2 regions of the Roseateles sp. NT4 genome follow, and region 2 is predicted to be linked to the other one. Evidence: riboswitches for the same ligand, from Rfam matches in the RefSeq annotation. Region 2 holds a riboswitch; the other holds the start of a gene.
The links. Region 2 has a riboswitch for S-adenosylhomocysteine ahead of ahcY (adenosylhomocysteinase). Riboswitches for the same ligand answer to the same signal wherever they lie in the genome.

Region 1 (15,665 bases), on a different contig from region 2:
CAACCGCGGCGCTTCAGCCGGTAAAGCGCCACGCCGCTGCACAGCACCGTGAAGCCCAGCAAGATGGCCACCGCCATCTCCGGTGCGATCCAGCGGAACTTGTCGACGCCGCCGGCGGCGAAGACGAGCTGGTCCAGATGGAAGTGCGGCCAGAACACGGTCTGGAAGTGCATGGACTTGGGCAGCGGGAAGAACACGCCCGACAGATACAGCCCCGGCAGATAGGCCAGGTTGGCATAGGCCGGTGCGGCGGAACCACTGGTCAGCGCGCCCAGCATGACGCCCAGGGCGCAGAAGGGGATGGTGCCGGCGACGAGCACGGCGCTCATGGCCACGAATTGCGCGCCGCTCAGATGGGCCTGGCCCGTGACGGCAGCCAGCACGAGGATGGGCAGATAGGCCAGGGCGCCGCAGGCCACACCGGCGACGATCTTGGCCGTCAGCCAGGCGCCGGGCGGCGCGGGCTGGGCGCGCTTCAGGGTCAGCAGGCCCTGCTCGCGCTCCATGGCCAGGTTGGGGCAGGTGGCGAACAGAGCCGCCATCGTGACGGCCATCACCGAGAAGCCGCCGAACATGAAGCGGCCCGCGTCGGGGTCCTTGGCGACGGCCTCACCGGCCACCGCGAAGGCGAACAGCAGATAGGTGGCCACCGGCAGCAGGAACATCGGCAGCGCGAAGGCTGGCATGCGCAGCAGCCGCACCAGCTCCAGCCGGATCTCGAGGGCGTAGACCGCCCGTGTGCGGCCCATGGGCATGGGATGGGTCAAGGCGGTCATGCGGCCTCCCGGGTCAGTTCGTTGAAGGCTTCGTTGAGCCCGGCCTGTTTCACTTCCAGGCGCGACAGCAGGGGGTCGGTGGCGAGCAGGCCGCGCACGACGCTTTCAGCATCGATGGCGACGATGGCGAGTTGGTCGTGGTCGCAGCTGACGTCGACAACGCCCGGCCACTGGCGGACGTCGCGCATCGCCACCGCGGTTGTGCAGCGGATGTGGCGGCGCGAGACCAGGGCGCGCATCTCGTCGACGCTGCCCGAGGCGATCAAGCGGCCCTTGCCGAGCACGGCCACGCGCGTCGCCAGCGCCTCGGCTTCTTCGAGGTAATGGGTGGTCAGCAGGATGGAGCAGCCCTCGCGCAGCAGGCCGCGGAGGGTGGCCCACATGGCTTCGCGGGCCTGGATGTCGAGGCCGACGGTGGGCTCGTCCAGGAACAGCACCCGGGGACGGCCGCAGATGGCCAGCGCGAACTGCACCTGGCGCTTCTGGCCGCCGGAGAGCTTGCCATAGGGGCGCCAGGCCAGGGCTTCGATGCCGGCGCGCTCCAGCGCCTGCTGCACCGTCATCGGCCGCTCGTAGTAGCTGGCCGACAGGGCGACCAGCTCATGCACCTTCAAGTCCTTGGGCAACTCGACGTCCTGCATCATGACGCCCAGACCCAGGCGTTGCTGCAGCTCCGTCGGCGCGCCGCCAAGCAGCTGCACTTCACCCGCATCGGCCTCCTGCAGGCCCAGCCACAGCGAGATGGCCGTGGACTTTCCGGCGCCATTGGGGCCGAGCAGGGCCAGCAGTTCGCCGCGCTTCAGGTCCAGGTCGATGCGGGTCAGGGCTTGGAGTGGGCCGTAGCGCTTGGACACGCTGCGCAGCGAGGCGACGATATCGTTTGGCGGCGCGGCCTTCTCGACCGGCGCTGCAGCAGCCGCACGGCGCGGATAGGCCTTGCCGTTGAGCAGCTTGCCGATCGGCGTCGGTCGCACCAGCCAGTGATAGCTCAACAGCAGCAAGGCCAGGCTGAGTGCGACGATGAAGGGGTACTTCAGGCTCCAGTGCAGCGGCCAGTCGCCCACCCAGACCTGCAAGCCCGCGACCAGGGGCAGGTGCACGAGGTAGATCCAGTAGGACGCATCGGCCATGTAGCGAACCGCCGGGTGATGGCCCGACAGGAAGCGCAGCGCAACCCCGGTGATGGCAAAGCTCCAGGCCCAGCTCGACGCGACAAAGGACAGCGTGAAGATCAGCTTCGGGTTCTCGGGCATGCCGAACACGGGCTGGGTCTTCAGCACGTAGAGGCAGACGGCCGAGGACGCGATGGCCAGCGCCAGATGCATCGGCCAGCGCGAGCGCAGGGCGGCCAACGCATCGGGCGCGCGCTGCACCAGCCAGCCAAAAGCGAAGGCGACGCCATAGCCGACGGTGGCGGGCAGTTGCGGGATCAGCGACTGGTCGGGCGTGGGGATGCCCATCACGGGCAGCCACATCGGCAGCGACAGCAGGCAGGCGGCCAGCGGCAGGCCCAGCATCAGCGCGCCGGCGGGCCAGCGCAGGGCGCCGGTCGTGAGCTTGTCGATCCGGCCGCGCAACTTCTGGTGGGGGTCCAAGCGCACGACGAGGCTGCGCATCAGCAGGGCGCCTGCATACAGCCACAGCAGCTGGTAGAGGAACCACAGATGCGTCAGCGGAAAGGCGCCGGGTGTCTTCGGCATCTCCGGCATGGCCGGCGGCGCATCGTGAAAGACCTTCTGCAGGCCGAGATACCAGACCCCGGCGATGGCCGGAAAGATCAGCAGCCAGCCGACCACCAGCGGCACGGCGATGCGCTTGCCGCGGTTGGCCCAGAAGCCTCGCATGCCGAGCCGCTGGTGCAGCTGCCGCGCGAAGAAGCCGGCGATGAAGAAGAACAGCGTCATGCGCAAGCTGTGGGCCACGAAGCTCGCGTCGGCGAGGAAGGGGCTGGGCGAGTTGTCGACCATGGCCCAGAGGCCGGGCGGCATGCCGGGGATGAAGGACAGCGTCGCGTGGAAGGCCACGCCCAGCAAAAGGGCAAAGCTCCGCACTGCGTCGAGGGCATGCAGCCTCTCGCCGTTGGGTTGGGGATTCATGGGGACTCCTAGAGGAAGTCGCGCCGTCGCGCGGCGATGAGCAGGGGCAGGGACAGGGCGAGCAGGATCACGGCCAGCTCCGCCGCGAGGACCTGCCAGAAGGCGCCGTTCCAGACCGGCGCTGCGGCCAGCATGTGCTGGCCGATCTCGGGAATGCGGGGGATGCCCATCATGAAGAGGGACACCGACATATTCGTCAGCACGATGACGCCGGCCATGCCCGCCTCGGACTTGATGTGCAGGGTGGCGCAGAGCACCAGCGCGTAATTGGCCAGCAGATAGACGCACAGCAGCACGCCATAGGGCAGCAGGCCATCGGCGATGCCCGGCGCGATCAGCACCAGGGCGAGAGCCCCGCCGCTCAGCACGGCCCAAGGCAGCAGGAAGCACAGCAGCAGGCCCAGCAGCTTGGCCAGCACATAGTCGGCCGGCGCGATGGGCAGGCTGAGCACGAAGAGCAGGGCGCGCTCCTTGCGCTCGTTGGCGACGCCGAACAGGGCCAGCATGACGCCCAGGGCGATGATGGCCGTCAGCCAGACCAGGAAGCCGAGCTGGAACAGGCCCTCGCCGCCGGGGGCGACGCCCAAGCTGGCCAGGCCGGCCACCGTGACGGTGACGAGGAACCAGCGGTTCAGATGCAGCTCCTTGACGATGAGCTTGCGCGTGACGGGGTTCATAGGCCGCGAGCCTCCCGGCTGTGCATGACGGTGGCGACGAAGATCTCTTCCAGGCTCATGCGCTGCACCGTCTGCGCCGGGGCGCCGAGGCGGGTGAGGAAGTCGTCGGAAAAGCCATCGATGGTCAGCGTGGCGAGGGCGCCGTCGCGTTCGCAATGGACGATCTCGGGCAGGTCCCAGGCCGTGCGGTCACTGCGCACCTGCACGCGCCGCCAGCGCTCCAGGAAGTCTTCCTTGTCACTCGAGGCGACGACGCGGCCGCGGTCGATGAAGCTGATGCGGTCGGAGATGCGCTCCACGTCAACGGTGTTGTGCGAGGAGAACAGGATGGAGCGGCTGTCGTCGCGCAGCACGTCCATGAACTCGGTCAGCAGCTCGTGGCGGGCGACCGGGTCCAGGCCCGAGGTCGGTTCGTCCAGCACCAGCAGGCGCGGCCGGCGGGCCAGGGCCAGCAGCAGGGCGGCCTTGATGTGCTCGCCGGTGGACAGCCCCTTGACCGGCTGCTCGGCGTTCAGGCCGAAGCGCTTCAGCAGCTGGGCCGCATAGGCGGCGTCCCAGCCCGGGAACATGGAAGAGACCCAGCCCAGATGCCAGCCCAGCGTCGCGTGCTGGAACAGGCGCATGTCGTCGCTGACAAAGGCCACCTGGGCCTTGGCCGCGGCCTGCTCCTCGGGCATGTTGTGGCCGAGCAGGCGAATCTCGCCGGCCTCCGCCGCCAGCAGGCCCATCAGCAGCCGGATGGTGGTGCTCTTGCCGGCGCCGTTGGGGCCGACCAGGCCCATGATCTGGCCCTGCTCCAGCTCCAGCGACACGTCTTCCAGCGTGAAGAAGCGGAACGCCTTGCGAACGCCGTGCATTGCGATGGCCGGGGTGGCGCTCATTCGGTGGACTCCTGGGGATTCAGCGCGTGGCGCAGTCGTTCGATCAGTTGGGGCTCGTCCAGCCCCAAGGTGCGGGCAATGCGGCTGGCGGCGGCGAGATGGCTGTCCAGCTCGGCGCGCTGCCCGGCCTGGGCCAGGTCCTGCGCGTCGGCGATGAAGGAGCCCTTGCCATGTCGGGTCACGATGACACCCTCCGTCTCGAGGTCGAGATAGGCGCGCTTGACGGTGATGACGCTCACCCTCAGATCAGCCGCCAGCGCGCGGATGGACGGCAGTTCCTTGCCCGGCGGCCAGTCGCCCGCGGCGACGCGCTGGCGGATCTGCTCGGTGATCTGCAGATACATGGGCCGCGCATCGGCCTGGGAGATCAGGAGTCCACTGTGCATTGTGTATATATAGTATGTGCACAGTTGGGCGAAAGCAAGCGCTGGAATGCAAAAGGCGGCCCGAAGGCCGCCTTGCTAGGTCGAGTTCTCGGCCGGGCCTAGAGCTTCAGCAGGGCTTCCAGATTGACCCGCAGCTTCAGTTCGGCCGGTGCCAGGCTGGCCGCGATGGCCTGGGCGGCCAGGCGGGTGTCGCGGGGGACGGGGTTGCTCAGCGGGCTGCCGCTCTTGCCGATCAGCGCGGCGACGAGGGGCTCGTTGGCGCTGAAGCCGCGCTTGAAGACCAGGCCCACTTCGCCGTTGGCCAGGCGCACGATGCTGCCCGGCGGGTAGAGGCCGACCGTCTTGATCAAGGCCGCGCCGGCCTCGTCGGGCTGGCCGAGTTCGTCGAGGAAGACGGCGCGTGCCGCCGCGGCGCCGCTCATGGCCTGGCGGCTGCGGCGCGGCGACAGGCGGGCGCCGAAGATGTCGATGCGGCGCAGCAGGCGGGCCAGCTTCTCGCCCTCGCTGCGGCTACCCAGCGGGCCGGGGCCGGCCTCGTGGTGCAGCCGCACGGCGGCCAGCCAGACGGGGTCCTGGATGCCGACCTGGGCCAGGCGCTGGGCGGCGCGGTCGCCGTGCGCGGCCAGGGCCTGGCGCTGGGCCGGCGTGGCGGCATCGAGCTGGCTGGCCATGCGGTCATGGGCCGCCGTCGCGCCGTAGTTCATGGTCAACGCGGCGCCCTGCAATGAAGCGCGCAGCTCGGCCGACAGCTGCAGCTGCTGGGCGACCAGGTCGCTGAGCAGCAGGGTCAGCAGCGCATGGCGGGCGCTGTAGTCGCCGAACTCCTGGCTGCTCTCGAAGATGAGCAGCATCAGCGTCGAGTCCGGGTGGGCGTGCAGGCGCTTCAGCGCGCTGTCGCGGATCTGTGCGAGCCGGGGCTGGAAGTCCGCCGGCTCCGTCTCGCGCAGCAGGCTGTGGATGTGCATCAGCAGGTCAGACCAGGCCTCGCGCGGGCCCAGCTCGACCTTGGGTTGCGCCGCCGGCGTTTCCAGCCGGAAGCTGCCATCGGCCTTGGCGATGTCCGACAGCGACACGTCCTGCATGACCATGGTGTCCAGGCGGTGGGCCAGGGCGCGCTGGTATTCCATGGTGTCGGAGGAATTCACCCAGGCGCCGCCATCGATCAGCGTGCGCACCAGCGGCGAGTCTCGCAGCACCTGGCCGCGCGCGAACAGCAGCTTGCCGGTGGCGTCGAAGAGGTCGTAGGGCAAGGTCATGCCCAGCCGCAGGGTGCGGGCAGGCAGGGGGATGAGTTCGGAGGCCATGGATTGCGGCATTCTCAACGGCCTTCGGCATTGCCGAGGTGTTCTTGAGCCACGGCGAAGGGGTGGCTGCGTAGAATTCCCGGCTCATCCGAGGAGCGCTGCGACGGGTTCAGCACCTGCCAGGCTCGGATTTCCAACGGCGCTCATCGAACCTCCGCACGAGTCCGTCGATGACCACCGCCCCGCCTCCCCTCAAGCTCTCCGGCCTCGAGCCCGTTGCCATCGACGCCGGCAGCCTGTTCGTCAACATCGGCGAGCGCACCAACGTCACCGGCTCGAAGGCCTTCGCCCGCATGATCCTGGCGGGCCAGTTCGAGGACGCCCTGGCCGTCGCGCGCCAGCAGGTCGAAAACGGCGCGCAGGTCATCGACATCAACATGGACGAGGCCATGCTGGACAGCCAGGCGGCCATGGTGCGCTTCCTGAACCTGATCGCCGGCGAACCCGAGATCGCGCGCGTGCCCATCATGATCGACTCCTCCAAGTGGAGCGTCATCGAGGCCGGCCTGAAGTGCATCCAGGGCAAGGGCATCGTCAACTCCATCTCGCTGAAGGAGGGCGTCGACGAGTTCAAGCGCCAAGCCAAGCTGGTCAAGCGCTACGGCGCCGCTTCGGTCGTCATGGCTTTCGACGAAAAGGGCCAGGCCGACACCTTCGCGCGCAAGACCGAGATCTGCGAGAGGGCCTACCGCATCCTCGTTGACGAGGTGGACTTCCCGCCCGAGGACATCATCTTCGACCCCAACATCTTCGCCATCGCGACGGGCATCGAGGAGCACGACAACTACGCCGTGGACTTCATCGACGCCACGCGCTGGATCAAGCAGAACCTGCCCGGCGCCAAGGTCTCGGGCGGCGTCAGCAACGTGAGCTTCAGCTTCCGCGGCAACGAGCCGGTGCGCGAGGCCATCCACACCGTCTTCCTGTACCACGCCATCCAGGCGGGCATGGACATGGGCATCGTCAATGCCGGCATGGTGGGCGTCTACGACGACCTCGACGCCGAACTGCGCGAGCGTGTGGAGGACGTGGTGCTGAACCGCCGCGCCGACGCCGGCGAGCGCCTCATCGAGATCGCCGACCGCGCCAAGAGCGCCGGCAAGGACGACTCGGCCCGCCTGGCCTGGCGCGCCGGCGATGTGAACCATCGGCTGTCGCATGCGCTGGTGCATGGCATCACCGACTTCATCACCGAGGACACCGAGGAAGCCTGGCAGGCCATCTCGGCCGGCGGCGGCCGGCCGCTGCATGTCATCGAAGGCCCGCTGATGGCCGGCATGAACGTCGTCGGCGACCTGTTCGGCCAGGGCAAGATGTTCCTGCCCCAGGTGGTCAAGAGCGCCCGCGTCATGAAGCAGGCCGTGGCCCACCTCGTGCCCTACATCGAGGAAGAGAAGCGCCGCATGGAAGCGGCCGGCGGCGACGTCAAGCCCAAGGGCAAGATCGTCATGGCCACGGTGAAGGGCGATGTGCACGACATCGGCAAGAACATCGTCACGGTGGTCCTGCAGTGCAACAACTACGAAGTCGTCAACATGGGCGTCATGGTGCCGGCCCAGGACATCCTGCGCAAAGCCAAGGAAGAGGGCGCCGACATCATCGGCCTGTCCGGCCTCATCACGCCCAGCCTCGAGGAGATGCAGCACGTCGCCGCCGAAATGCAGCGCGATGACTACTTCGCCTCGCGCCACATGCCGCTGCTGATCGGCGGCGCGACGACCAGCCGCGTGCACACGGCCGTCAAGATCTCGCCCCATTACGAAGGCCCGGTCGTCTACGTACCCGATGCCTCGCGCGCCGTCGGCGTCTGCACCGAGCTGCTCAGCGACGACCGCGCCGCGGCCTATATCGCCGAGCTGAAGGCCGACATCGAGAAGACCCGCGAGCTGCATGCCAACAAGAAGCAGACGCCGTTGGTGACGCTGGCCGCTGCGCGCGCCAACAAGGCCGTGCTGGATCTGAGCCGCGTGCCTGCGGCGCCGAAGTTCACCGGCCGCCGCGTGCTGAAGAACCTCGACCTGGCGGAGCTGGCCCGCTACATCGACTGGGGCCCCTACTTCCAGACCTGGGACCTCGCCGGTCCCTACCCGGCCATCCTGGACGACGCCGTCGTCGGCACCGAGGCGCGCAAGGTGTTCGCCGACGCTCAGGCCATGCTGAAGAAGATCATCGACGGCCGCTGGCTGCAGGCCCATGCGGTCTTCGGCCTCTACCCCGCCGCGCGCGTCAACGAGGATGACATCGAGATCAAGAGCGAGCCGCCGATGACCTGGCGCGGCCTGCGCATGCAATCGGAGCGGCCCGTCGTCGAAGGCGTGAAGCGCCCCAACCGCTGCCTGTCCGATTTCGTCGCCGAAGACGGCGATCACATCGGCCTGTTCGCGGTCACCGCGGGTCTGGGCGTGGACAGGAAGGAAGCCGACTTCCTCGCCAGCCACGACGACTACTCGGCCATCATGCTCAAGGCCCTTGCCGACCGCCTCGCCGAGGCCGCGGCCGAGTGGCTGCACGAGCGCGTGCGGCGCGAGTTCTGGGGCTATGCGCCTGCGGAGGGCCTCAGCAACGAAGAGCTGATCGCCGAAAAGTACAGCGGCATCCGCCCCGCGCCGGGCTACCCCGCCTGCCCCGACCATCTGGCCAAGCAAGACCTCTTCAAGGTGCTGGCACCCGATGAGATCGGCATGGGCCTGACCGACAGCATGGCGATGACGCCGGCGGCCAGCGTCAGCGGCTTCTACCTGGCCCATCCCGACGCGGCCTACTTCAACGTCGGCCGCATCGGCGACGACCAACTGGCCGACTGGGCCGCGCGCTGCGGCCTCAGCGAGGCCGACGCCCGCCGCGCGCTCGCGCCGCTGTTGGGTTAGGTCGACATCCCTAGGTCGAAGCGGCCTCGTCCTACAGGGCGGGCCGCGTGAGGGCGGCATCCTGCGGGTCATACCAACCACGCCGGAGGCCCCATGTCGACCCCCACACATTCCGTCAAGTCCACCCAGATCGTCGCCGGCGTTGCTGTCGTGCTGGCGCTGCTCGGCGGCGCCTACGCGGTGGGCCGGTCGCACACGGACAGCGGCGAAACCGTTGCAGCGACGACGCAGCAGCAGTCCACGGCCCAGCCGGCGCGCCTTGCGAGTGCCGACCAGGTGCGCCAGGCACAGCCCGCCCCCATCGTTGAAACCCCAGCCCCGCCGGCCCTGTGCAGCAACTGCGGCCGCGTGACCGACGTGCACACCGAGTCCCGTCGCGGCAAGGGCAGCGGCGTGGGCGCCGTCGGTGGCGCCGTGGTCGGCGGCCTGTTGGGCAATATGGTCGGCGGCGGCAATGGCCGCAAGCTCGCCACCGTGGCGGGTGCCGTCGGTGGCGGCTATGCCGGCAACGAAATCGAAAAGAACCAGAAGACCTACACCGTCTGGGTCGTGCAGGTGCGCGAAAGCGATGGCCGCCTGCGCCGCTTCGAGCGCAGCGCCGATCCGGGCCTGCGTGTCGGTGACGAGGTCAGGCTGACCGAGAACGGTTTCGCCCGCGCCTGAGACGCGCGGCGAGAGACAAGAGACAGGGCGGGTTCCAAGGAGTGATGCAATGAAGTTGTTGATTGCCACCGCCGCTCTGGCGGCCGCCCTCTCATCCACCATGGCCCGTGCCGAAGACGGCCCGGCACCGGTGCTGTCCATCCCCACGCAGGCCCAGCGCGATGCCCTCTGCAGGGACTGTCTGTGGGTGCAGGAAATCCATGCCGAGACCCGCGAGGGCAAGGGCAGCGGCCTGGGCGTGGTCGGCGGTGCCGTCATTGGCGGCCTGCTGGGCCACCAGGTCGGTGGCGGCGCCGGCAAGAAGCTGGCCACCATCGGCGGCGCGGCGGCCGGCGGCTATGCCGGCAATGAGGTCGAGAAGAACGCCAAGAAGTCCACCGTCTGGATCGCCCAGGTCGTCGACCGCAGCGGCCAGATGCGCCGTGTCGAGATGGGCTCCGACCCCATGCTGACGGCCGGTGACACCGTGCGCGAACGCGACGGCATGCTGATTCGCATCTGACGCGGCTTCTTCAGGGCGTGTGCAAGCGGTACCGGTTGCGACCTTCTCCCTTGGCCAGGTAGAGGGCCTGGTCGGCACGGCCCAGCAATTCCTCGCCGTCGACTTCGCCATCCGTGCGGATGGCGATGCCGATGCTGGTGCCGACCTTCAGCGCGCCGACGGAGGTCGCAAAGGGCTGGTTGATGGCCTCGATGATCTTGCCGGCCACGATCTCGGCCTCGGACGCAGCGCGCAGGCTCTCCAGTACGACGACGAACTCATCGCCCGCCAGTCGCCCGACGAAATCGGTGCCGCGCACCTGGCCCAGCAGGCGGCGCGCAAACTCGCGCAGCACCTCGTCGCCGACGCCATGGCCATGGCCGTCGTTGATGAGCTTGAATTTGTCGATGTCCAGAAACAGCAGGGCTGCAACCGCCTGGGCGCGGTGGGCGCGCTTGATGACGGCGGCCAGTTGCTCGTTGAAGCAGTAGCGATTGGGCAGGCCGGTGAGGGCGTCGGTGCGGGCCAGCGCGGCGAGCTGGCGCTGCAAACGACGGTGTTCCGTCACATCGGTGCTGAGGGCATACAGGCCACGAACCGACCCATCCTGCGCACGGTCCGGCAAATAGAGGTTGTGCAGGGAGCGCGCCACGCCGGCAGCGGACGACTCGATATCGAACTCGACGCGCTCTCCACCCAGCGCCCTGGCGATGTGATCGCGGCGCTGCGCATACAGCGGTGCCGGAATGGCATCGGCCACGGTCTTGCCGATGGTGGCGCGATGATCCAGCCCGGTCCATTTGCTGAAGGTCTCGTTCAGGAACAGCAGGCGCTCGTCCTTGTCGATGTACGAGATCATGACGGGCAGGTTGTCCGCGATGTCGCGCAGCCGCTTTTCGCTCTCGGCCAGCAGGGCCTCGGCCTGGCGGCGCTCGGTGATGTCGAAGGACACGGAATAGAAGCCCTGCACCTCGCCGTTGGCATCGACGTCGGGCACATAGCGCTGCACGAAGTAGCGCGTCTGGCCATCGCGGGTCACGAAGGACTCGAACTCCTGCGGCTGGCCTTTCAGCACCGCGTCGACATGCGGCTTGGCGATCGCCCACACCGCCTCGCCGCGAATCTCGCGAAAAGTCTGCCCCATCAGTTCGGCCACCGGCCGCTTCATCACGCGTTCCACCGCGAGGTTGCCGAAGTCGGCGCGCATGTCCCGGTCGAAGTGGGACACCACGACGGGAATGTTGTCGGTGATCTTGCGCATGCGCTGCTCGGCCTCGCGCAGTTCGTCGGTGCGGCGCTGCAGGGCGAGGGTCATGGCGTCGAAGCGGCGCTTCAGCGTGCCGAGCTCGTCCTGGGTCGTGCTGCCGAACAGCGGCACCGGTTCGCCGCGCTCCAGCGCCTCGGCGGCCGCGGTCAGCCGGGCCAGCGGGCGCAATACGCGCCGCACGCCGAGCACGGCCAGGCCCACTATCAGCAGACCGAAGCTGGCGATGGCCGCCATGGTGACGCGCTCGTGCACGTCTTCGGCATCGCCGCGCGCGTCGCCGGCGTTGCGCGACCAGCGAAAGGCCGCGTCGGCCATGGCCTGTGTGTCGCCCAGCAGCAGCTCGAAGGCCTGGTCGCGACGGCGGCGCTCGAAGTCGCTGGCCGGCGCGGCCGCGGTCTGCAGGGCGCGGTCGAAGAGCACGGGCAGACGGGCCGCCGCATCCTTCAGCAGCGCCAGCTCGGGCTGGGACTCGCCTTGCGGACCCGCGGCGTCGAGCTCGCGGGCGATGTTGGCGTGCCAGCGCTTCCATTCCGACACCGACAGCTCGTCGCGCTCGCGCTGGAACACATAGGTGACGCCCACCAGGCCGGCCACGTCGCGCGCGACCTGCTGGGCGCGTTGCTGCTGGACTTCGGCGTGGTCCTCGGCGGCGGTGGCCATCCACATCGCCGCGATGGCCGACACGCCGACCAACACGGCGACCACGCCGGCTGCGATGAAGAGGGAGCGGATCTTCATGGGCAGCGGGGCATCAGCGGGCCAGGCCCACGGCATTGGGCAGCACGGCGCGCAGCGGACCGGCATCGATCAGGGCGCGGTAGTCAGCGGGCCTGCTGCCGCTGGCATGGCCCTCGCGCAGCGCCCAGCCGGCCTGTGCCTGCAGGGTACGCAGCAATCCCTCTTCCAGCGACAGCACGGCATGGGTGCGCTGCATGGACCAGCGGGCGAAGGCCGGATCGACACCCAGCCGGCTGACAAAGACCAGCTCGGCCCGGCGCGGCTGGGCGCGGATGATTTCGCTGGCCTTGTGCAGGGCCCGGAGGACGCGTTCGATGTCGGGTCGCCGCGTCTTCAGCACGCCGGCCTGGGCCACGAGGTTGAAGGTCTGCTTGTAGTCACCCGTCTCACTGAGCACGACGGCGTCCACGCGCGGGCTGTGGGCGGCTGCGTAGGCAAAGGGCTGGAAGACGGCGATGGCATCCACTTGAGCCGCCACCAGCGTGTCCAGCGCCGCCTCCGGCTGCAGGGCGACCTGGATGACGCTCTGGGGATCGACGTTGTGGGTCAGCAGGACGCTGTCCAGGAAGTACTGCGCGGACGTGCCCTTGACGACGCCGACGCGCTTGCCGACCAGGTCGCCCGGCGCCTGGATGCCGGCTGAGCGACGGGCCACCAGCTGGACGTCGCTGGTGGTGCTGGAGAAGGTGGCGACGACCGCGAAATCGGTGCGCGCCAGCGACTCGAAGGCGATGGCGGTTTCCGAAGCCGTGCCGAGATCGGCCTGGCCCTCGGCCATCAGCTGGAGGCAGCGGCGGCCACTGGGAGCCTCGATGGCCTTGACCGACACGCCCTCGGCCTCGAACAGACCTTCGGCCAGTGCGACGAAAACCGGCAGCGAATGCGGTGAGCGCGACACGGCGACCGTCAGCGGCGCGGCGACCGCTGCACCGGCCAGCCATGCTGCCAGGCTCAGCAGCCATCGGTAGTTCAGCCAGGGCAAGCGCATGGTGGAGGGCCTCTCAGCGTGCCAGGGTGACCGCGTTCGGCGCGATGGACTGCAGCGGACGTGCGTCGATCAGCTGCTGGATGGAGGGGGCAGGCTCCGTCGACTTGCCGTCCTGCCCCAGTTGCCAGCGCACCTGGCTGAGCATGGTCGTGGGCAGCGAGGCATGCAGGGCGATGCGGTACTCCTGCTCGGCCATCAGGCGCTGGGCGACGGAAGGGTTGACCTTGAGGCTGGCCGCGAGCAGGGCCTGGGCCTCGGCGGGAGATTCCGCGATGGCGTGCTGGGCCCGCAGCAAGGCGCGCAGCACCTTGTCGAAACGCCCCCTGTCACGGTCGACCGCGCGGGCCTGGACCGCGATGCAGAAATGCTGGGTGTAGACATGGGCAGAAGGCAGTCGCACGGCGTCGGCGGCCAGCTTGTCCTCGATGCGCCCGGCTTCCGGCTCCCAGACGACGGCCGCGGCTGCCTGGCCCTGCTGGACGAGGTCGCCCAGCGCGGCGGGTTCGGCGAAGCGCAGCTTGACGCGTTCCGGGTCTATGCCCTGGTAGGTCAGCCAGCGGTCCAGGAAGTACTCGGCCGAAGTGCCGGCCACGGTGGCGATGCGCTTGCCGGCCATGTCGGCGCTGGAGCGCACGCCGGCGCGCCGGCTGGCGATGAGCTTGATCTGCGCCGTCGACTCGCTGATGGAGGCGAGGATGGCGACCGCCGGCGTCTGGGTCGCCGTCATCGCGACGGCAAACTCGGCGCTGGCGGCGATGTCGGCGGCACCCGAACGCAAGGCAGCCAGGCAGGCCTTGCCGCTGTTGCAGGGAATGCGCACCACATCCAGGCCCTCGGCCTGGAACAGCCGCTGCTCGATGGCCACCAGAAGCGGCAGGGACACCGGGCCGCTGGGGACGGCGATGCTGATCGTCGCGGCCTGCGATGGTGTCGTTAGGCCCAGCGACAGGGCAGTGCACAGCCCGATCGTCAGCGCGATCGGGCGCATGCTCAGCCCGCCTGGCCGGGCAGGCCCCGGCGCAATTGGATGGCCTCGGCGACATGGGCATTGCCGATCGTGGCGGCCGCGGCCAGGTCGGCCACCGTGCGGGCCACGCGCAGCACGCGATGGAAGCTGCGCGCCGACCAGCCCAGGCGCTCGGCCGAGCGCTCCAGCAAGGCCTTGGCGGCCGGGTCCAGCACGGCATGCTCGGCCAGTTCCTGGGCCTGCAGCTGCGCATTGGCCACGCCCTGGCGTGCCACGGCCCGCTCACGCGCAATGGCCACGCGCTCGGCGACGGCGGCGCTGGGCTCGCCGGGTGCCAGGTCCTGCAGATCGCGCGGCGGGATGGCCGGGACTTCGATGAGGAGGTCGAGGCGGTCGAGGAAGGGCCCGCTGAGGCGGCCCTGATAGCGCGCCACCTGGTCGGGCGTGCAGCGGCAGGCCTTCAGGGGGCTGCCGAGATGACCACAGGGGCAGGGGTTCATCGCCGCGATGAGCTGGAAGCGCGCCGGGAACTCGGCCTGGCGGGCCGCGCGCGAGATCAGGATGCGGCCGGTCTCCAGCGGTTCGCGCAGGGCTTCCAGGGCGGCGCGCGGGAATTCAGGCAGCTCATCGAGGAACAGGACGCCATGCTGGGCCAGGGAGATCTCGCCGGGCCGGGGGGGCGAGCCGCCGCCCACCAGAGCCACGCTGGAGGCCGAGTGATGCGGCGAGCGAAGCGGACGCTGGCCCCAGCGTGCGATGTCGAACTGCCCGGCCAGGCTGAGCACGGCCGCAGATTCGAGGGCGGCCTCGTCGTCCAGGGCCGGCAGCAGGCCGGCCAGGCGCTGGGCCAGCATGGACTTGCCCGTGCCTGGCGGGCCGACCATCAGCAGGCTGTGCCCGCCGGCCGCGGCGATCTCCAGCGCGCGCTTGGGACCGGCCTGGCCCTTGATGTCGGCAATGTCGGGCAGGCCGCGGGCGGCTTCGCGGGGCAGGGCGGCGGCGCGCGCCAGGGCTTCGCCCTCGGGCTGCAGGGCGGCGACGACGTCGAGCAGGTGAGAGGCCTGGCGCACCCGCAGGCCGTCGACGAGGGCGGCCTCGGCCGCGCTCGCCTCGGGCAGCAGCAGTTCGCGCTCGCCACCGTCCTGGCGCAGGGCGAGGGCCATGGCCAGGGCGCCACGCACTGGGCGCAGGTCGCCCGCGAGTGACAGCTCGCCGGCGCATTCGAAGCCCGCCAGCCTGGCGGCATCGATCTGGCCGTTGGCCGCGAGCAGGCCCAGGGCCATGGGCAGGTCGAAGCGCCCACCCTCCTTGGGCAGGTCGGCCGGTGCCAGGTTGACCGTGATCCGCTTGTTGGCGGGAAAGGACAGGCCGCTGTTCTGCAGCGCCGCGCGCACCCGCTCCCGAGCCTCCTTGACCTCAGTGTCCGCCAGGCCGACGACGGTGAACGACGGCAGGCCGTTGGCCAGATGGACTTCCACGGTCACGGGCGCCGCGGCCAGGCCGTCGAGGGCGCGGCTGTGGACGGTGGCGAGGCTCATTGGATGGACCGCTCCGGCATGGGGACTCCCAGGGGT
Region 2 (15,665 bases):
CATGCCGCGGTGCTGCACTACCAGTACCAGGACGAGAGCGCGCCGGCCGAGATGCGCAGCTTCCTCATCGACGCCGGCGCCCAGGTCAACGGCTATGCCAGCGACATCACGCGCACCTGGGTGGCGCCGGGCCACGACGAGTTCGCGGCCCTGGTCGCGGCGATGGAGGTCGAGCAGATCGGCCTCGTCGACGAGGTGCGCGAGGGCGTGGACTACCGCGACATCCACCTCAGCACCCACCGCCGCGTCGCGCGCGTGCTGCGCAACGCCGGCATCGTGAAGATGGACGAGGAGGCCATGGTGGAGGAGGGTGTCACCAAGCCTTTCTTCCCGCATGGCGTCGGCCATCTGCTGGGCCTGCAGGTGCATGACGTCGGCGGCTTCATGGCCAGCGAGACCGGCGGCGTGGCCGACAAGCCCGAGGGCCACCGCTATCTGCGACTGACACGGCCGCTGCAGGCCGGCATGGTGGTCACCATCGAGCCTGGCCTCTACTTCATCCCCACGCTGCTGCGCCAGCTGCGCGCCTCGCCTCATGCCGCCCAGGTCGACTGGGATGTCGTGGATCGCCTGGCGCGCTATGGCGGCATCCGCATCGAGGACGACGTGGCCTGCCGCGGTGCCGGCGAGGCGCCCGAGAACCTGACGCGGGACGCGTTCGCGTCGGTGTGATGCGCGCAGCGGCCCTGCTGCTGGCGCTGGTCTGCGCCAGCGCCTGGGCCGCCGATGCCCAGCTCGATCGCGTCGAGGTCTCGGGTGAGGCGGCCACGGCACGTGAGAAGAAGACGCTGGGCCAGCTCTTCAAAGCCGAGGCGCTGTTCGAGAAGTACCGCCTGCTGGCGCCGGCCGCGGTGCTGAAGTTCAAGGTCCATGCGCGCACCCAGGCCGAGACCACGCTAGCGCTGGAGCTGGGCCTGATGGCGCCGGGCGGCCGGCAGCCGGTGGCCCTGGATGCCGAGGACCGCTTCGTCATCGACCCGGCCTGGCGCAGGCTGGACGATCGCATCGAGATCCGCAGCCGCTTGGCCGACGGTCGTGTGACCTGGCGGCCCGACATCCGCACGCCGGACGTGCCCGACGGCGAGCGGCGTCTGGGTGATTTGCGGCTGCAATGCCGCGTCGCCTTCGGCAGCGGCGTGGCACGCGGGACCGACTTCTTCGGCGGCCTGTTCGCCTTTGCCTTCGACGACTGCTGGGACCGCGACTGGAGCCCCAGCAATTTCGCCGACAAGCCGGTCTTCGCCGTGACCCTGGTGCACGGCGAGCGGCGGCTGACGATCAGCGCGCGCCTGCTCCACGGCCTGCGCGACGACGGCGGGCCCAAGTACGACTGGGGCTATTCCCTGCGCGAGCGCATGTTCCGCCTGCCCATGGGCGACAAGAGCTGGCCCGACGACACCCGCGTCGTCTTCGAGGCCATGGACGACCCGCCTGCACCACCGGATGCGAGCCTGCAGGGGCTGCAGGACAACTGGGTTCGGGCGGCGCTCGCGCTGCAAGCCGGCCTGACGCCTGCCGAGCTCGCGCAGCGTGTGGGTTGGGCCAGCGACGACACGCGCTTCGAATCAGGGCGGCGGCTGCAGCGCCATCTGCACGAGATCCAGCAGCCGGCCGGGCTCTTGAAGCTGGAGCTGGTCAGCCTCTTCGATGCCGGCGACCGGTTGATCAAGACATCATTGCGGCGCCTGAATTGAAGGCGGCAGGCCGAACCAGGGCAGCAGGCTGGCTTCGAAGCGGGTCAGTGCGCAGATGCGATCGCCGGCCAGCGTGAGGACGAACAGGCCGGCACCCAGGCGCGTGCCATCGGGCGCCGCGATGTAGGCGCCGAACGCGGGCTGCCCATTGGCCCGCGTGGGCAGGAGATGGAAGCGCCGGCCGGCGCCGAAGATGGCAGCAAAGAAGCCGGTGGCGGCTGCGAGGCCCTCGTATTCCAGCGGCATGGGCGGCATGGAAACAAAGACGTCATCGGTCAGCAAGGCCACCAGGGCGTCGAGGTCGGCGGCTTCATAGGCTTGCGCGAAGCGGGCCGCGACTTCGGCCTCGGCGGGCGAGTCGCGCGGCGGTGGCGGCTCGCGGCCCACGCCTGCCAAGCTGGCGCGCGAACGCTTCAGCGCGCTGTTCACGGCGTCCACCGTCGAGCCCAGCATCTGCGCCGCCTCGCTGGCCTGAAAGCCCAGCACCTCGCAGAGGATGAGGCTGGCCAGTTGCCGCGGTGGCAGGCGTTGCAACGCCGTGATGAAGGCCAGGGAGATGGACTGCGTCTGCTCGACGCGGGCCTGGGGCCCGGGCTGGCTGTCGGTCAGGCCGTCCAGCATGCCGTCAGGGCAGGGCTCCAGCCAGGCCACTTCGCCCAGGCGCGTCGGTTCAGGCGGCAGCACGCCAGGCACGTCCCAGGCCTTGGCCGGCCGGCGGCTCATTGTGCGCAGCGCGTTGAGGCAGCGGTGGGTGGCGATGCGGAACAGCCAGGTGCGCAGCGAGGCGCGCTCCTCGAAGCCGGCCAGGCCCTGCCAGGCGGCCAGCAGCGTGTCCTGCAGCGCGTCTTCGGCGTCCTGCAGGCTGCCCAGCATGCGGTAGCAATGCCTTTGCAGTTCGCGCCGGTAGGGCGCCACCGCCGCGCGGAAGGCCTCGCCGTCGCCGGCCCTGGCCTTGGCTATCAGTTCCATGTCTGCTTCCCGTGGTCTCTGGTCGCCTGTAGACACCGGCCGAGGGACGAACTGGGCGGTCGGGGGCGAGCGCCCATTTTGTCGACCGCGTGGGGTCTGTAGCAGGGACGGGGTGGCGCGGTGCCGCCCCGCATGACCCAGGAGCAAATCATGACGATGTTGAAGGACAAGGTGGCGGTGATCTATGGCGCGGGCGGCGCCATCGGCGGCGCAGTGGCGCGCGCGTTTGCGCGGGAGGGAGCGCGAGTGTTCGTGACCGGCCACCGGCTGTCGCCGGTACAGGCGCTGGCCGGTCAGATGGAGGCCGCGGGCGGGATGGCGCAGCCGGCGGAGGTCGATGCCCTCGACGAGCGGGCGGTGGACGGGCACCTGCAGGCCGTGGTCGGGCAGGCGGGGCGTATCGACATCTCGTTCAATGCGGCTGGCTTCTCGAATGCGAAGGCGCTCGGCGTGCCGCTGGTGGATCTCGATCTCGGCCATTTCGCATCGCCGATCAGTGACTACCTGGCCTCCTACTTCCTGACGGCGCGGCTGGCGGCTCGGCGCATGCTGCCGAACAAGTCGGGCGTCATCATGACCGTGACGGCCCTGCCCGGCCGCACCGGCACGGCGCTGAACGGCGGCTACGGCGCGGCCCAGGCCGCCAAGGATGCGCTGGCGCGTGACCTGTCCACCGAACTGGCGCCGCACGGCATCCGCGTCGTCAATCTGCGCCCGCATGGCCTGCCGGAGACGCGGGTCATGCAGGAGGCCTTCGAGCTGAAGGCCGCGCGCATGGGCATGACGTGGGCCCAGTTCCAGGCCTTCCTGGCGAACTGGAGTCACCCCAAGCGCGTCATGACGCTGGAGGAGGTGGCCAACGCGGCCGTCTTCGTCGCTTCCGACCAGGCCAGTGGCCTGATGGGCACGACGCTGAACCTGACCATGGGCGGCGTGCCCGATTAGGGTTTCGGGTCGCCGTACTGCACGCCGCGTCCGTGCGTGCCGACATAGACGCGGCCGAACACCTTGGGGTCGCCGCTGATCTGCAGGATCAGGCCCCACTGGTGGGCGTCGTCGTTGATGCGTTGCCAGCTGGCTGTGCCATCGATGGAGCGGAAGACGCCGTAACGGCCGGCCACGATGCCGACGAGGTAGAGGGCAGGCTCGCTGCTGCCGGGCGCGGCGCGGCCGAAGCCGAAGGCGTGGATCTCGCTGACGCCGGGTAGGCGCTTGAAGGCCTTGCCGTCGCGGTGATAAAGGCCGTGGAAGGCGGCCAGCCACAGATCGCCCTCGCGGCCGGGCGTGGCGTAGAGCCGGTCCTGGCCACCGCGGTCGTCGCCGCGGTTGCTGTGGTTGTTGCTGCCGGCGGCGGCGCGCACGACGGGGCCATCGGGCAGGTCCAGGGGCCTGGAGCCGAAGGTCTTCCCGCCGTCCTCGCTGGCGTAGAGCTTGTCGTCGAATAGCGCCATCGCGTGGAAGCGCCGGGAGTTCACGCGATCGGCGACGACGCGGGTGCCGGCGGGCAGGCCTTGCACTGGCGTCCACGTGTCGCCGCGGTCGTGGCTGACGTGCGGCATGCCGCCCTTGGGTGTCCACACCCAGGCCTTGCCGTCGGCCGACACGGCGATGAAACCGTCGCTGGCCTTGGCATCGGGAACGGTCACCGGCTCGAGCCAGGTGGCGCCGCCGTCCAGCGAGTAACCGAGGTTCTTTGCGCCATCGCGTGGCTTGCCAATGCGCACGACGACCTCGGGCGCCAGCTCCGCGCCGGTCACGTCATGCGTGTTGCCGAAGAAGGGCGGCTTGGGGTTGCCGGGCGCCGGTTTGTCGAGGTCGCTGTGGACGAAGCCCGAGTAGTCGCCGATGGCCGTCACCAGCGGCACGCCTTTCGTCGGGCTGTGCAGGGCCAGGGCCACGGTTTCCTCGATGCCACCGGCCATGACCTGCCAGTGCGTGGGCTCGCCTTTTTCGGCGCGGGTCAGGTCCAGCGTCTCCCAGCCGCCATAGCCGGTGGTGAAGAGGGCGTGATCCGGGTTGGCGGGATTGATCTTGACGTCGTAGAGCCAGTGCAGATGGGTGTCGGCGACATAGGGGGCGGCGGCGGCATCGAACTTGGCGGCCTTGAACAGCGGCTTCCACGTCGCGCCGCCGTCGCTGCTACGAAAGAGTTCATCGCCCGCGCCGCGGCCGGCGGTGCTGGCGAGCAGGCGCTGCGGGTTCGTCGGGTCGACGGCGACCGTGGCGTAGCCAAAGGGGTCGGTGGCGCCGGGACGCTCGGGCGTGATGTCGGTCCAGGCTTGCTTGGCGGCGTCGTAGCGCCAGACGGCGCCGTCTTTCATGCGGTGCGGGCCGGGCTCGCTGGCATAGGCGACGTAGAGGCGGCCGTCGCCCGCGAGAGCGGCCCGCATGGGGCGGTGCTGGGTGGGCGCCCCGGCTACAGCTGACCAACTCACGCCTGCATCTCGGCTGATCCAGAGGCTGGGCCGGCCGACGACCGAGACGCCCGCGTAGATGGTGCGGCTCGCCTGGCCGCGCGTGCCGCTCGCGGGGTCGAAGAGCACAAAGTTGATGCTGGCCTTGCCGTCGCTGCCGCCCCAGCTGGGCGGAGCACCGTCGGAAGCCTCGCGGCGCCAGGCCGAATCCGGGAAGGCGTCGACGCGCTGGAAGCTTTTGGCCGCATCGCCGCTGCGCCACAGGCCGGCGAGGCGGCTGGCCAGGTAGATCACGCGGCCGTCATTGGGGTCGACGGCCAGGCGCTCGCCATTGCCGCGGCCACCTTCGTTGCCACCCAGCTTGAAGGGCAGGTCGGTGCGCTGGAAGGTGTGGCCGCGGTCGTGCGAGCGCAGCACCGCGCCATTGGGCACGGCGGGGTTGGTGTAGGTCCCGCAGGCCAGATACAGCGCATCGGCGTCGTTGGGGTCGATGGCCAGGCTCTCGACACCCATCAGGTTCACGTCCTTCAGCGGCAGCCAGTCCAGCAGCGGCTGCCACGGCCCGGTGGCCGTGTCGCGGCGGTAGGCGCCGCCCATGTCGGTGCGGGCATAGGCCAGGCCTGGCACGGCAGGCTGGAAGACGATGCCATCGACAAAGCCACCGCCGACGATGGCGACGGGCTTCCAGGCATAGGGCACATCGGCGGGCGGCGCGGCCACCGCCATAGATGCAGCGGCCAGCGCCAGGGCGACCAGCCAGGGCTTGATGGGATTCATGTCTCCGGCACCATCTTCTCGTTCAAGTGCCGGCATCGTCTATTTGTTCGTTGATCGAACAAATACGGTTTACCCGAGGAAACTGGGTGTGATGCAGCGTTAGATCGGCTCGTCCCGTAGTCTTCGATGTAGGTGAATTGCGATCTCTTCAACGCGGTCACGCTCTTTGAAATCCTGGTTCACTTAGAGCGCAATGTCATCAACGAACGCGCCCGGCCCGCATATGGGAGCTGAAAAGTCACGCGATTTAGTCGAAGGCACCGATCGCCTTCTGCGCGCAATTGGACATGTAGTCGTTGCCTTTCAGCTTCTAGAACTCTGGGTTGCTGAAGCTCTTAGCGCAGCGTTGCGCATGAAATCTGTTGACGATCGGCACTTGGTTTCTGCAGCGATGAGTTACAGGCAGAAGGTCGATCTGTTGTTCGAGTTGTACGCGCGACACGGGATGCCAGCCAGTGAGTTCAATCCGGTCATTGCCAAGCGGGCAATGCTCGTTGCAGAAGAGTTCAGGAATCGAGTTGTTCACTCGGTTTGGGCCCTTCACGGCGAGGAATCAAGGCGTTGGGTTCGCACTAAAGCCAATCTTCGCGGTCGAAGCGGTTTTGATGTAGTTACCAGGCCTGCGCAGGCGGAGCTCCTTGAAGCAGCTTCCAGAGCTATGAACAACGTTCGAAATTGGGAAGAGGGCAACGAAGCAGAGTTGACCCTGGCGATCCAGGCGCTGAGTGCGCAGGAAGCCGACTTTTGAACCTGCAGGCCACTGCGTCCGATCGAGGCGTCTGCAAAGTGACTGCGGGTATGTGTTGCCCGGCAGCCAGCGGTTGGCGTCTTGAATCAACACTCGTCCAATACCTTGCCTTGGAAGCGCGCAACCGGAAAAGCGTTTCCGATTTCGATCAGGGCCAACGTGGTTAGGTCGGCTTTAACGACGCGATAAGCCCATCACAAGCGGCTTCGACCAGATCCAGCACCTCCTCGAACCCTGCCTCCCCGCCGTAGTACGGGTCCGGCACATGGTGCTTGCCCGCCTGCGGCGCGTAGTCCATCAGCAGCTTGAGCCGATGGCGCTGCGACGGCGGGCACAGGCGCTCCGCGTTGGCGAGGTTGTCGTCATCCATGGCCAGCACCAGGTCGAAGCGAGTGAAGTCTTCGGCCAGCAGCTTGCGAGCACGCAGCGCGCTGAGGTCGTAACCCCGCTTCAGCGCATGCTCCTGGCTGCGCTCATCCGGCGGCGCGCCAACGTGATAGCCGTGGGTGCCGGCCGAATCGACCTCGATGTCGAGGCCAGCCGCCTTCAGCCTGGCGCGCATGACGCCCTCGGCCGTGGGGCTGCGGCAGATATTGCCCATGCAGAAGAACAGGATGCGGCGTGTCATGGCCGCATTGTCTAGAACCTCATGTCCGCCCGCAGCGAGATCACGCGGAAGGTGGTGTTGCGCGACCAGGTATCGGTCAACAGGTTGTGGCTGGTGATGGGGTCGACATAGGTCGCCTCGGACGTGACCTGGGCATCGCGTGGCAGCAGGTTGGCCAGGGACAGGCGCCAGTTGATGCCGTCGCGCACCGAGCCGCTGGCCCAGGACAGATAGGCGTCGAACTGACGGCGCGAGGTCTCCTCGCGCCTCAGGTTCTCGGTCTGCTGCACGCGCGTGGCCGGCACATAGTTGAAGTTGAAGCCGCTGCCGAAGTTCTGGCCCCAGGCCTTCCAGCGGTGGTCCAGGCCGAAGTTGAGGCTGCCGCGCGGCTGCTGGTCCAGCCGGTTGTCGGGGCCCGGGATGCCCTTGACCTTGCTGTCGAAGACGGCGATGTTGAAGCGTAGCAGCAGCTGCTGCCACTCGGGCGGGGCCTCCTCCCAGACCTCGTCCAGGCGCGCCTTGACCTCGAACTCCATGCCCATGGTGCGCGCGCCTTCGAGGTTGCGCGGGCGGCTCACCCAGCGCTGCGACGTGTTGTCCCAGGGCACGGTCTCCAGGTCGATGCGGCTGCGGATCAGGCCCTTGATGTCGCGCACGAAGGCGCTGCCCGACACGATGCCGCCGGTGGGCAGCCAATGCTCCAGGCTGAGGTCGACGCCGGTGGCCAGTTCGGGCCTGAGGTCGGGGTTGCCGGCGCGGTCGGCATAGGTGGGCAGGTTGGGACCGCTGGGGTAGGTGGTGTTGATGGTCGGCCGCGCAATCAGGTCGTTGAGGTTGGGTGAGCGGTAGCTGCGCGTCAGGCTCAAGCGCACCTGGTCCTTGGGGAAGGCCTCGGGCTTCCACAGCAGGTGGAAGAGGGGCGAGGTGACCTGAGAGACGTTGCGCGTGTCGGGCAACAGGCCGGCGGCGTCGGACTGGGTCTCGATGCGCTCGTAGCGGATGCCGGCATAGACCGACCAGATCTTGCTCGGGCTCCATTCGTCTTGCGTGTAGCCGGCGATGCGCTGGCTGCTCGAGCCCAGGGTGTCGCCGAACTTCTGCAGCCCGGGCGACTCCACCCCGTCGATCAGCGTGCGGCGCACCTGGGTGCGCTGGCTCTGCTCATGCTCGACGCCGCTCACCCATTGGTGCTCCTTGGCCGTCTTCAGGCTCCACTTGGCGCCCAGGCTGGTCTGGTCGTCGGTGGTGACGTTGTGGTCGTCCTGCTCGCGCTCGTAGTCGATGCCGATGTCCTTCAGGCTCTCGTGGCGCTGGCTGTTGCTCGTGCTCTTGAAGCCGCCGCGGCCGACCTTGAAGTCCCAGGTTTCGAGGGCCGTGGGCCGGTAGCTGGCCGACAGGTTGACGCGCAGGTTGTGCATGCGCCCGTCGGACTCGCCATGCACGTCGCGAAAGCGCGTGAAGCCCACCGCGTTGTTCTGGCTCGAGCCCTCGTTCTGCGACAGCGCGAAGAAGGGCGCGAGGTTGAAGCTCAGCGTGTCGCTGAACTTCCAGCGCAGGCGGCCGTTGCCGTTGAGGTTGGTGCTGCGGCCCACGCTCTGGCCCTGCTGCACGGTCTCGTTGATGACCTCGCCGGTGTCGGTGTCGACGACGCGGTTGTGCGAGTCGATGTTGTTGAAGCGCCGGTGGATGCCGCCGTTGGTGGACATCGCGCCGACGAACTCGTCGCCGTTCGGGCCGCCCCATTTCAGGTTGCGCGTCCAGCTGAAGTCGGCCTGCGGCTCGCCGCGGTCGCGGCCGACGGTGAAGCGCAGCTCGTTGTTGGACCTCTGCAGCGGCTCGCGCAGGATGATGTTGATGGTGCCGGCAATGGCCCGCGCGCCGGTCTCGGCGGTGGGGGCACGGTAGATCTCGATGCGCTCGACCTGATCGGGCGGCAGGTCCTCCACGGCAAAGCCGGCGGGGGCGCGCTCGCCGTCGACGAGGATCTGCGTGAAGCCGCTGCCCAGACCACGCATGCGGATGTCGCCGCCGCGGCCCGGGCGGCCGCCGATGGTGACGCCAGGCAGGCGGCGCAGCACGTCGCCCAGCACCGTGTCGCCATAGCGGTCCAGGTCCTCGCGCTCGATGACGATCTTGCTGGCCGTGCTGTTGCGGCGGCGGCTGTTGGCGGTGGGGCCGCCGTTGACCTCGACGCGGTCGAGCTTGTTGGCGGCGGCCGTGCTGGCGGCCGGGGCGGGGGGCTTGGGCGCTGTCTGGGCCGCGCACAGGGCGCTGGCACACAGCAATGCCAGCGCGAGGACGAGGCGGTTCATGGTGGCCGGCATTCTGAAGGCCGACCCCGTCGAATGGCCGTGTCAAGCGCTCATTTACACAAGCGCAACCTCGTCAGCGGCCCAGCTCCAGGCGCTTGCAGAGTTCCAGCGTCAGCGCGCTCTGGTTCAGCGTGTAGAAGTGGATGCCCGGTGCGCCGCCGGCTATGAGGCGCTCGCACAGCCGCGCGATGACGTCCAGTCCGAAAGCGCGGATGCTGGCGGCGTCGTCCATGAAGCCTTCCATCTTCATCTGCACCCAGCGCGGGATGTCGATGCCGTCGCGCTGGGCGAACTGGGCGATGCGGCCATAGTTGTGGAACGGCATGATGCCCGGCACGATGGGCTGGGTGACGCCCAGCTTGCGGGCCTCGTCGACGAAGTGGAAGTAGGCGTCGGCGTTGAAGAAGAACTGCGTGATGGCACCGTCGGCGCCGGCGCGCATCTTGTCGACAAAGTGCTGCAGGTCGCGCGCCGCATAGCGCTGCTGCGGGTGCACCTCGGGGTAGGCGGCCACCTCGATATGCCAGTCGGGCCCCTGGGTCTCGCGGATGAAGCGGACCAACTCGGAGGCATAGCGGAACTCGCCGGCCGTGGCCGTGCCGCTGGGCAGGTCGCCGCGCAGGGCCACCACACGGTGGATGTTCTGGGCGCGGTAGGTGGCCAGGATCTCGGCGATGTTCTCGCGCGTGGAGCCCACGCAGCTCAGATGCGGCGCAGCCTCGAAGCCGGCCGCGGCGATGTCCATCACCGCGCCCAGGGTCTTGTCGCGCGTGGAGCCGCCGGCGCCATAGGTGACGCTGAAGTATTGGGGCGACAGCGCCCCCAGGTCCTGGACGACGGTCTTGAGCTTCTCGACGCCGACCGGCGTGTTGGGCGGGAAAAATTCAAACGAAACAGCGGTGCTCATCGGGAGGCCCACAAGAAGAATTCGCGGTTGCCATCACCGCCGGTGATGGGGCTGTCGAAGTAGTCCAGCACCTTGAGGCCGAGGGCCGTGCAGGCCAGGCGCACGCGGGCTTCCAGTCGCGGGTAGTCGGCCTCGTCCTTGACGAGACCGCCCTTGCCCAGGGCTTGTGGCCCCAGTTCGAACTGCGGCTTGATGAGCACGAGCAGATGGCCGTGCACTTCAAGCCAGGGCAGCAACTCCGGGAGGCTGCCGATCATGGAAATGAAACTCAGGTCGCCGACGATGAGGGTGAAGCCCCCCGTCGGCTGGTGCTGGCGCAGCACGTCCAGCTCGCGCACATGCACGCCTTCCAGCGCCGTCACGCGCGGGTCGGCCTGCAGCTTGGCATGCAGTTGGCCGTGGCCGACGTCCACGCCGACCACATGGCGGGCGCCATGGGCCAGCAGACAGTCGGTGAAGCCGCCCGTGCTCTGGCCGACATCCAGCACCGTGTGGGTGCTGACGTCGAAACCCACGCGCGCCAGCGCACCCTCCAGCTTGAGCCCGCCGCGCGACACATAGCGCAGCTCCGCGTCGTCGGTGACGCGCAGCTGGGCCGTCTCGGGCAGGTCCTCGCCGGCCTTCTTCAGCACGGCCCAGCCGGTGGGCGAGGCCCATTCGGCGGCGCCGTTGCTGATCAGGCGCTGCGCGACCGAGCGGGTCGGCGCAAGGCCTTGGGCGACGAGGAGCTGGTCAGCTCTCATGGACGCCAACGCTGCGCGAGCAGCGCACGAAACCTGCGGGCCGAGCGCCGGGCCGCTCCCTAGCCGGCCCGCCGTGGGCGATGTGCTCGCGGCTCGACGCCGCGAGCATCGCCGTCCCCTCGGGGGACCGGCCAGGCGCGCCTGCGTTCAGCAGAGCGGGAGTGGACGAGGGGCTCATCAGTACCTGTAGGTGTCGGGCTTGTACGGACCGGCCTTGTTCACGCCGATGTAGGCAGCCTGCTCCTCGGTCAGCTCGGTCAGCTGCGCATTCAGCGTGGTCAGTTGCAGGCGGGCGACCTTCTCGTCCAGGTGCTTGGGCAGCACATAGACCTGGCCGATGGCGTAGTTGTCCTTGTGCGCGTACAGCTCGATCTGGGCGATGGTCTGGTTGGCGAAGGACGAGCTCATCACATAGCTCGGGTGGCCCGTGCCGCAGCCCAGGTTCACCAGGCGGCCCTTGGCCAGCAGGATGATGCGCTTGCCGTCCGGGAAGATGACGTGGTCGACCTGGGGCTTGATCTCTTCCCACTCGTACTGCTCGAGGGCCGCGACTTCGATCTCGTTGTCGAAGTGGCCGATGTTGCAGACGATGGCGTTGTTCTTCATTGCCAGCATGTGCTCGTGGCGGATGACGTTCTTGTTGCCCGTCGTCGTCACGAAGATGTCGGCCTTGTCCTGGGCGAACTCCATGGTCACGACGCGATAGCCTTCCATCGCGGCCTGCAGGGCGCAGATGGGGTCGATCTCGGTGACCCAGACCTGGGCCGACAGCGCGCGCAGGGCCTGGGCCGAGCCCTTGCCCACGTCGCCATAGCCGGCCACGACGGCGATCTTGCCGGCGACCATCACGTCGGTGGCGCGCTTGATGCCGTCCACCAGCGATTCACGGCAGCCGTAGAGGTTGTCGAACTTGCTCTTGGTGACCGAGTCGTTGACGTTGATGGCGCGGAACAGCAGCGTGCCCTTGGCCGACATTTCCTTCAGGCGGTGCACGCCCGTGGTCGTCTCCTCCGTCACGCCGATGATCTCGGCGCTCTTGCGGGTGTACCAGGTGCCGTCTTCGGCGACCTTCTTCTTGATGGCCGCGAACAGGATGCGCTCTTCCTCGCTGCCGGGGTTGGCCAGCACGGACAGGTCCTTCTCGGCCTTCTGACCCAGGTGCATCAGCAGCGTCGCGTCGCCGCCGTCGTCCAGGATCATGTTGGGGCCTTCGCCCGCCTCGCCCTGCTCAGCGAATTCGAAGATGCGGTGGGTGTAGTCCCAGTAGTCTTCCAGCGTCTCGCCCTTGTAGGCGAACACGGGGGTGCCGACGGCGGCCAGCGCGGCAGCAGCGTGGTCCTGGGTCGAGAAGATGTTGCACGACGCCCAGCGCACTTCGGCGCCCAGGGCTTGCAGGGTCTCGACCAGCACGGCCGTCTGGATGGTCATGTGCAGGGAGCCGGTGACGCGGGCACCCTTGAGCGGCTGCGAGGCGGCGTATTCCTTGCGGATGGCCATCAGTGCCGGCATCTCGTGCTCGGCGATCTTGATTTCCTTGCGACCCCAGTCGGCCAGCGACAGGTCCTTGACGATATGGGCGGGAAGATTGGCGGTCATGCGGGCTCCTTCAAGCGAATGAAGCCGCTGGCCATGGACACACGGGGAGTTCGATCTCACCCAGGCACGGTTGGCCAGCGGGTGAGCGCAGTTGCAGGGGTAATTCCGAGCCTGGCCTCAAAAGGTGCTGAGGTTGCAACGCTCCTCGGAAGACGCGCATTCTAGGCGGGAGTGCCGGAGACCGTGCGCAATCCCGCAATGTCTTCACGCGGCGGCGCGCCAAAAAGTCGGCGGTATTCACGGCTGAACTGCGAAGGGCTCTCGTAGCCCACGCGGTGGGCGGCGCTGGCGGCATCCAGGCCATCGCCCAGCATCAGACGGCGCGCCTGCTGCAGGCGCAATGTTTTCTGGAACTGCAGCGGCGACAGGGCCGTCAGCTGCTTGAAGCGCAGATGCAGCGTCGACGGGCTCATGTGCGCCAGGGCTGCCAGCTCGTCGATGGACAGCGGCTCGGCGAAGCGAAGTGTCAGCTGCTCGATGACACGGTTGAGGCGGCGCGCCACGCCGTCACCCTGGACGAGGTTGCGCAGCCGCGGCCCCAGCGGCCCGGTCAACACACGGTAGAGGATCTCGCGCTGCACCAGGGGCGCCAGCGTCTTCAGGTCCTGCGGGCTGTGCAGCAGCTGCAGCAGGCGCAGGGCGGCGTCCAGCAGCGGCGCGGTGACGGGCGCGACATGCAGGCCAGCATCGCCCTTATCGGGCCGTGTCTCGCCGTCCAGCAGCAGTTCGGCCAGCGCCTGGGTTTCGCAGCTCAGGCGCAGGCAGACATAGGGCCTGGCTGGGCTGGCTTCCAGCACCTGGCCGCGCGGCAGCATGGTCATGGGTACGACCAGGCACTGCATGGCGTCGTAGTGGACGACGCGATCGCCCAGCTGGGCCTTCTTGCGCCCCTGCAGCACCAGCACCAGGCCGGGCTCGTAGACCGCCGGCACGGGCAGGGCCGGCGCGCTGGCGCGAATCAAGCGCAGCCAGGGCAGGGCGGTGGCATGCAGGCCGTCGCCGGGCGCGCGGGCCAGGGCTGCGGCGATGGTGCGCTCGCGCAGGGCTTGCAGTTCGTCATCAGTGGGCATGTGGGCGATTGTGCAAACGCTTCGTGTGGCCCGGCGCGCCCTGGGGCTTTGACTCGGAGGATCAGGCAATCAAGCGCCAGCTTTGTGCTGGGCGATCAGCGTGGGGATTCCTAAGCTCTCGCCATCCCGTTGATGATCCCTTCAAGGAGTTCCACCATGACGCATTCGACCCTTCCTCGCCGCCGCCTCGGCGCTGCCGGCCCCGAAGTCTCGGCCCTGGGCCTGGGCTGCATGGGCATGTCCGATTTCTACGGCCCGGCGGACGATGCCCAGTCGCTGGCCGTGCTGAACCATGCCCTCGATATCGGCATCAACTTTCTCGACACGGCCGACATGTATGGCGTGGGCGCCAACGAGAAGCTGCTGTCGCGACTGCTCGCCGCGCGCCGTGGCGAGGTGATCATCGCGACCAAGTTCGGCAATGTGCGCGCGCCGGACGGCACCATGCTGCGCATCGATGGCAGCCCGGCCTATGTGCGCGAGGCCTGCGACGCCAGCCTGCAGCGCCTGGGTGTCGACCACATCGACCTCTACTACCAGCATCGCGTCGACAAGGCCGTGCCCATCGAGGAGACGGTGGGTGCCATGGCCGAACTGGTCCAGGCCGGCAAGATCAGGCATCTCGGCCTGTCCGAGGCCTCGGCCGCCACCATCCGCCGTGCGCATGCCGTGCACCCCATTGCCGCCGTGCAGACCGAATACTCGCTGTGGAGCCGCGATGTCGAGGCCGAGGTCCTGCCGACCTGTCGCGAGCTGGGCATCGCGCTGGTGCCCTACAGCCCGCTGGGCCGCGGCTTCCTGACCGGCGCCATCCGCTCGGCCGAGCAACTGGCACCCGACGACCGCCGCCGCATCCATCCACGCTTCCAGGGCGAGAACCTGGACCACAACCTGGCCCTGGCCGATGCGCTGTCGGCGCTGGCGACCGAATGGAGCTACACGCCCGCCCAGCTCGCGCTGGCCTGGCTGCTCGACCAGGGCGAGGACATCGTGCCCATCCCCGGCACGCGCAGCGCCAAGCGGCTGGACGAGAACGCGCTGGCCTCGCACATCCGCTTCGATGCCGGGCGGCGCGCGCGCATCGAGGCGCTGCTGGCGGCCCACGCGGTGGCCGGCACGCGCTACCCGGCGGCGCAGATGAGCGCGCTCAACGTCTAGGTGCGCAGCGCCAAGAGCAGTGCGGTGGCCAGCGTCGCGAGCGCCAGCGCGCCGTTGACGAGGCGCCGCGCCGTCTCCGACCGCGACAGGCGCGTCACCAGCGAGCCCATCAGCGCATAGGCCGCCAGGCAGGGCAGGGTGAAGGCCATGAAGGCCAGGGCCACAACCGCCGAGCCGATGGCATCGGCACTGGGCGCGAACTGCAGCAGCGTGAAGGCGCACATCCACCACAGCTTGGGGTTGGCCAACTGCAGCAGGGCCGCGGCGGCGCAGCGCATGGGCCGCTGCGAAGTGGACAGCGCCCAGCTGCTGCCCAGCATGCCCAGGCCCAGCCAGGCCAGGTAGAGGGCGCCGAGATAGCCGAGGGTGGCGCGCAGGGCCGGGCTGCCCGCCATCAGCGAAGCGACGCCCAGCGCGCAGATCGCGAACAGAACGGCGCAGCCCAGGTAGATGCCGGCCAGCGCCGGCAGGGTGCGCTGGAAACCGAAGGCCAGGCCCGACTGGGCCAGCAGCAGGTTGTTGGGGCCGGGCGTGCCCGAGGTGACGAGGGCGAAGCTGGCTATCGAGGCGAGGGGCAGCGCGGTGAGGGCGATCGACATGGCAAGGGTCTCCTGTTCATGTCGTCATTCTTCAAACCCGGCGGCTTTTGCGCCTGGGTCCGCGGTCCCAG

Region 1: another riboswitch for S-adenosylhomocysteine. It lies ahead of metH (methionine synthase); the one in region 2 lies ahead of ahcY (adenosylhomocysteinase).

What each region holds. Positions count from the first base shown of each region.
Region 1 covers NZ_JBPZGZ010000002.1:27,909-43,573, reverse strand. The annotation lists gene ACS5PN_RS09670 (ABC transporter permease) at 1-776, opposite strand, end outside; gene ACS5PN_RS09665 (ATP-binding cassette domain-containing protein) at 773-2,872, opposite strand; gene ACS5PN_RS09660 (ABC-2 transporter permease) at 2,881-3,549, opposite strand; gene ACS5PN_RS09655 (ABC transporter ATP-binding protein) at 3,546-4,430, opposite strand; gene ACS5PN_RS09650 (GntR family transcriptional regulator) at 4,427-4,816, opposite strand; gene ACS5PN_RS09645 (hypothetical protein) at 4,915-6,120, opposite strand; S-adenosyl-L-homocysteine riboswitch at 6,206-6,272, shown strand; gene metH (methionine synthase) at 6,291-8,987, shown strand; gene ACS5PN_RS09635 (glycine zipper 2TM domain-containing protein) at 9,081-9,650, shown strand; gene ACS5PN_RS09630 (glycine zipper 2TM domain-containing protein) at 9,700-10,152, shown strand; gene ACS5PN_RS09625 (diguanylate cyclase domain-containing protein) at 10,163-12,136, opposite strand; gene ACS5PN_RS09620 (ABC transporter substrate-binding protein) at 12,150-13,124, opposite strand; gene ACS5PN_RS09615 (ABC transporter substrate-binding protein) at 13,138-14,112, opposite strand; gene ACS5PN_RS09610 (YifB family Mg chelatase-like AAA ATPase) at 14,115-15,629, opposite strand.
Region 2 covers NZ_JBPZGZ010000007.1:258,342-274,006, reverse strand. The annotation lists gene pepQ (Xaa-Pro dipeptidase) at 1-672, shown strand, start outside; gene ACS5PN_RS29950 (hypothetical protein) at 672-1,694, shown strand; gene ACS5PN_RS29945 (RNA polymerase subunit sigma-70) at 1,674-2,663, opposite strand; gene ACS5PN_RS29940 (SDR family NAD(P)-dependent oxidoreductase) at 2,814-3,608, shown strand; gene ACS5PN_RS29935 (exo-alpha-sialidase) at 3,605-5,854, opposite strand; gene ACS5PN_RS29930 (hypothetical protein) at 6,078-6,602, shown strand; gene ACS5PN_RS29925 (low molecular weight protein-tyrosine-phosphatase) at 6,766-7,230, opposite strand; gene ACS5PN_RS29920 (TonB-dependent receptor plug domain-containing protein) at 7,242-9,521, opposite strand; gene metF (methylenetetrahydrofolate reductase [NAD(P)H]) at 9,595-10,428, opposite strand; gene ACS5PN_RS29910 (TlyA family RNA methyltransferase) at 10,425-11,171, opposite strand; gene ahcY (adenosylhomocysteinase) at 11,349-12,767, opposite strand; S-adenosyl-L-homocysteine riboswitch at 12,844-12,920, opposite strand; gene ACS5PN_RS29900 (AraC family transcriptional regulator) at 12,929-13,837, opposite strand; gene ACS5PN_RS29895 (aldo/keto reductase) at 13,994-14,995, shown strand; gene ACS5PN_RS29890 (LysE family translocator) at 14,992-15,594, opposite strand.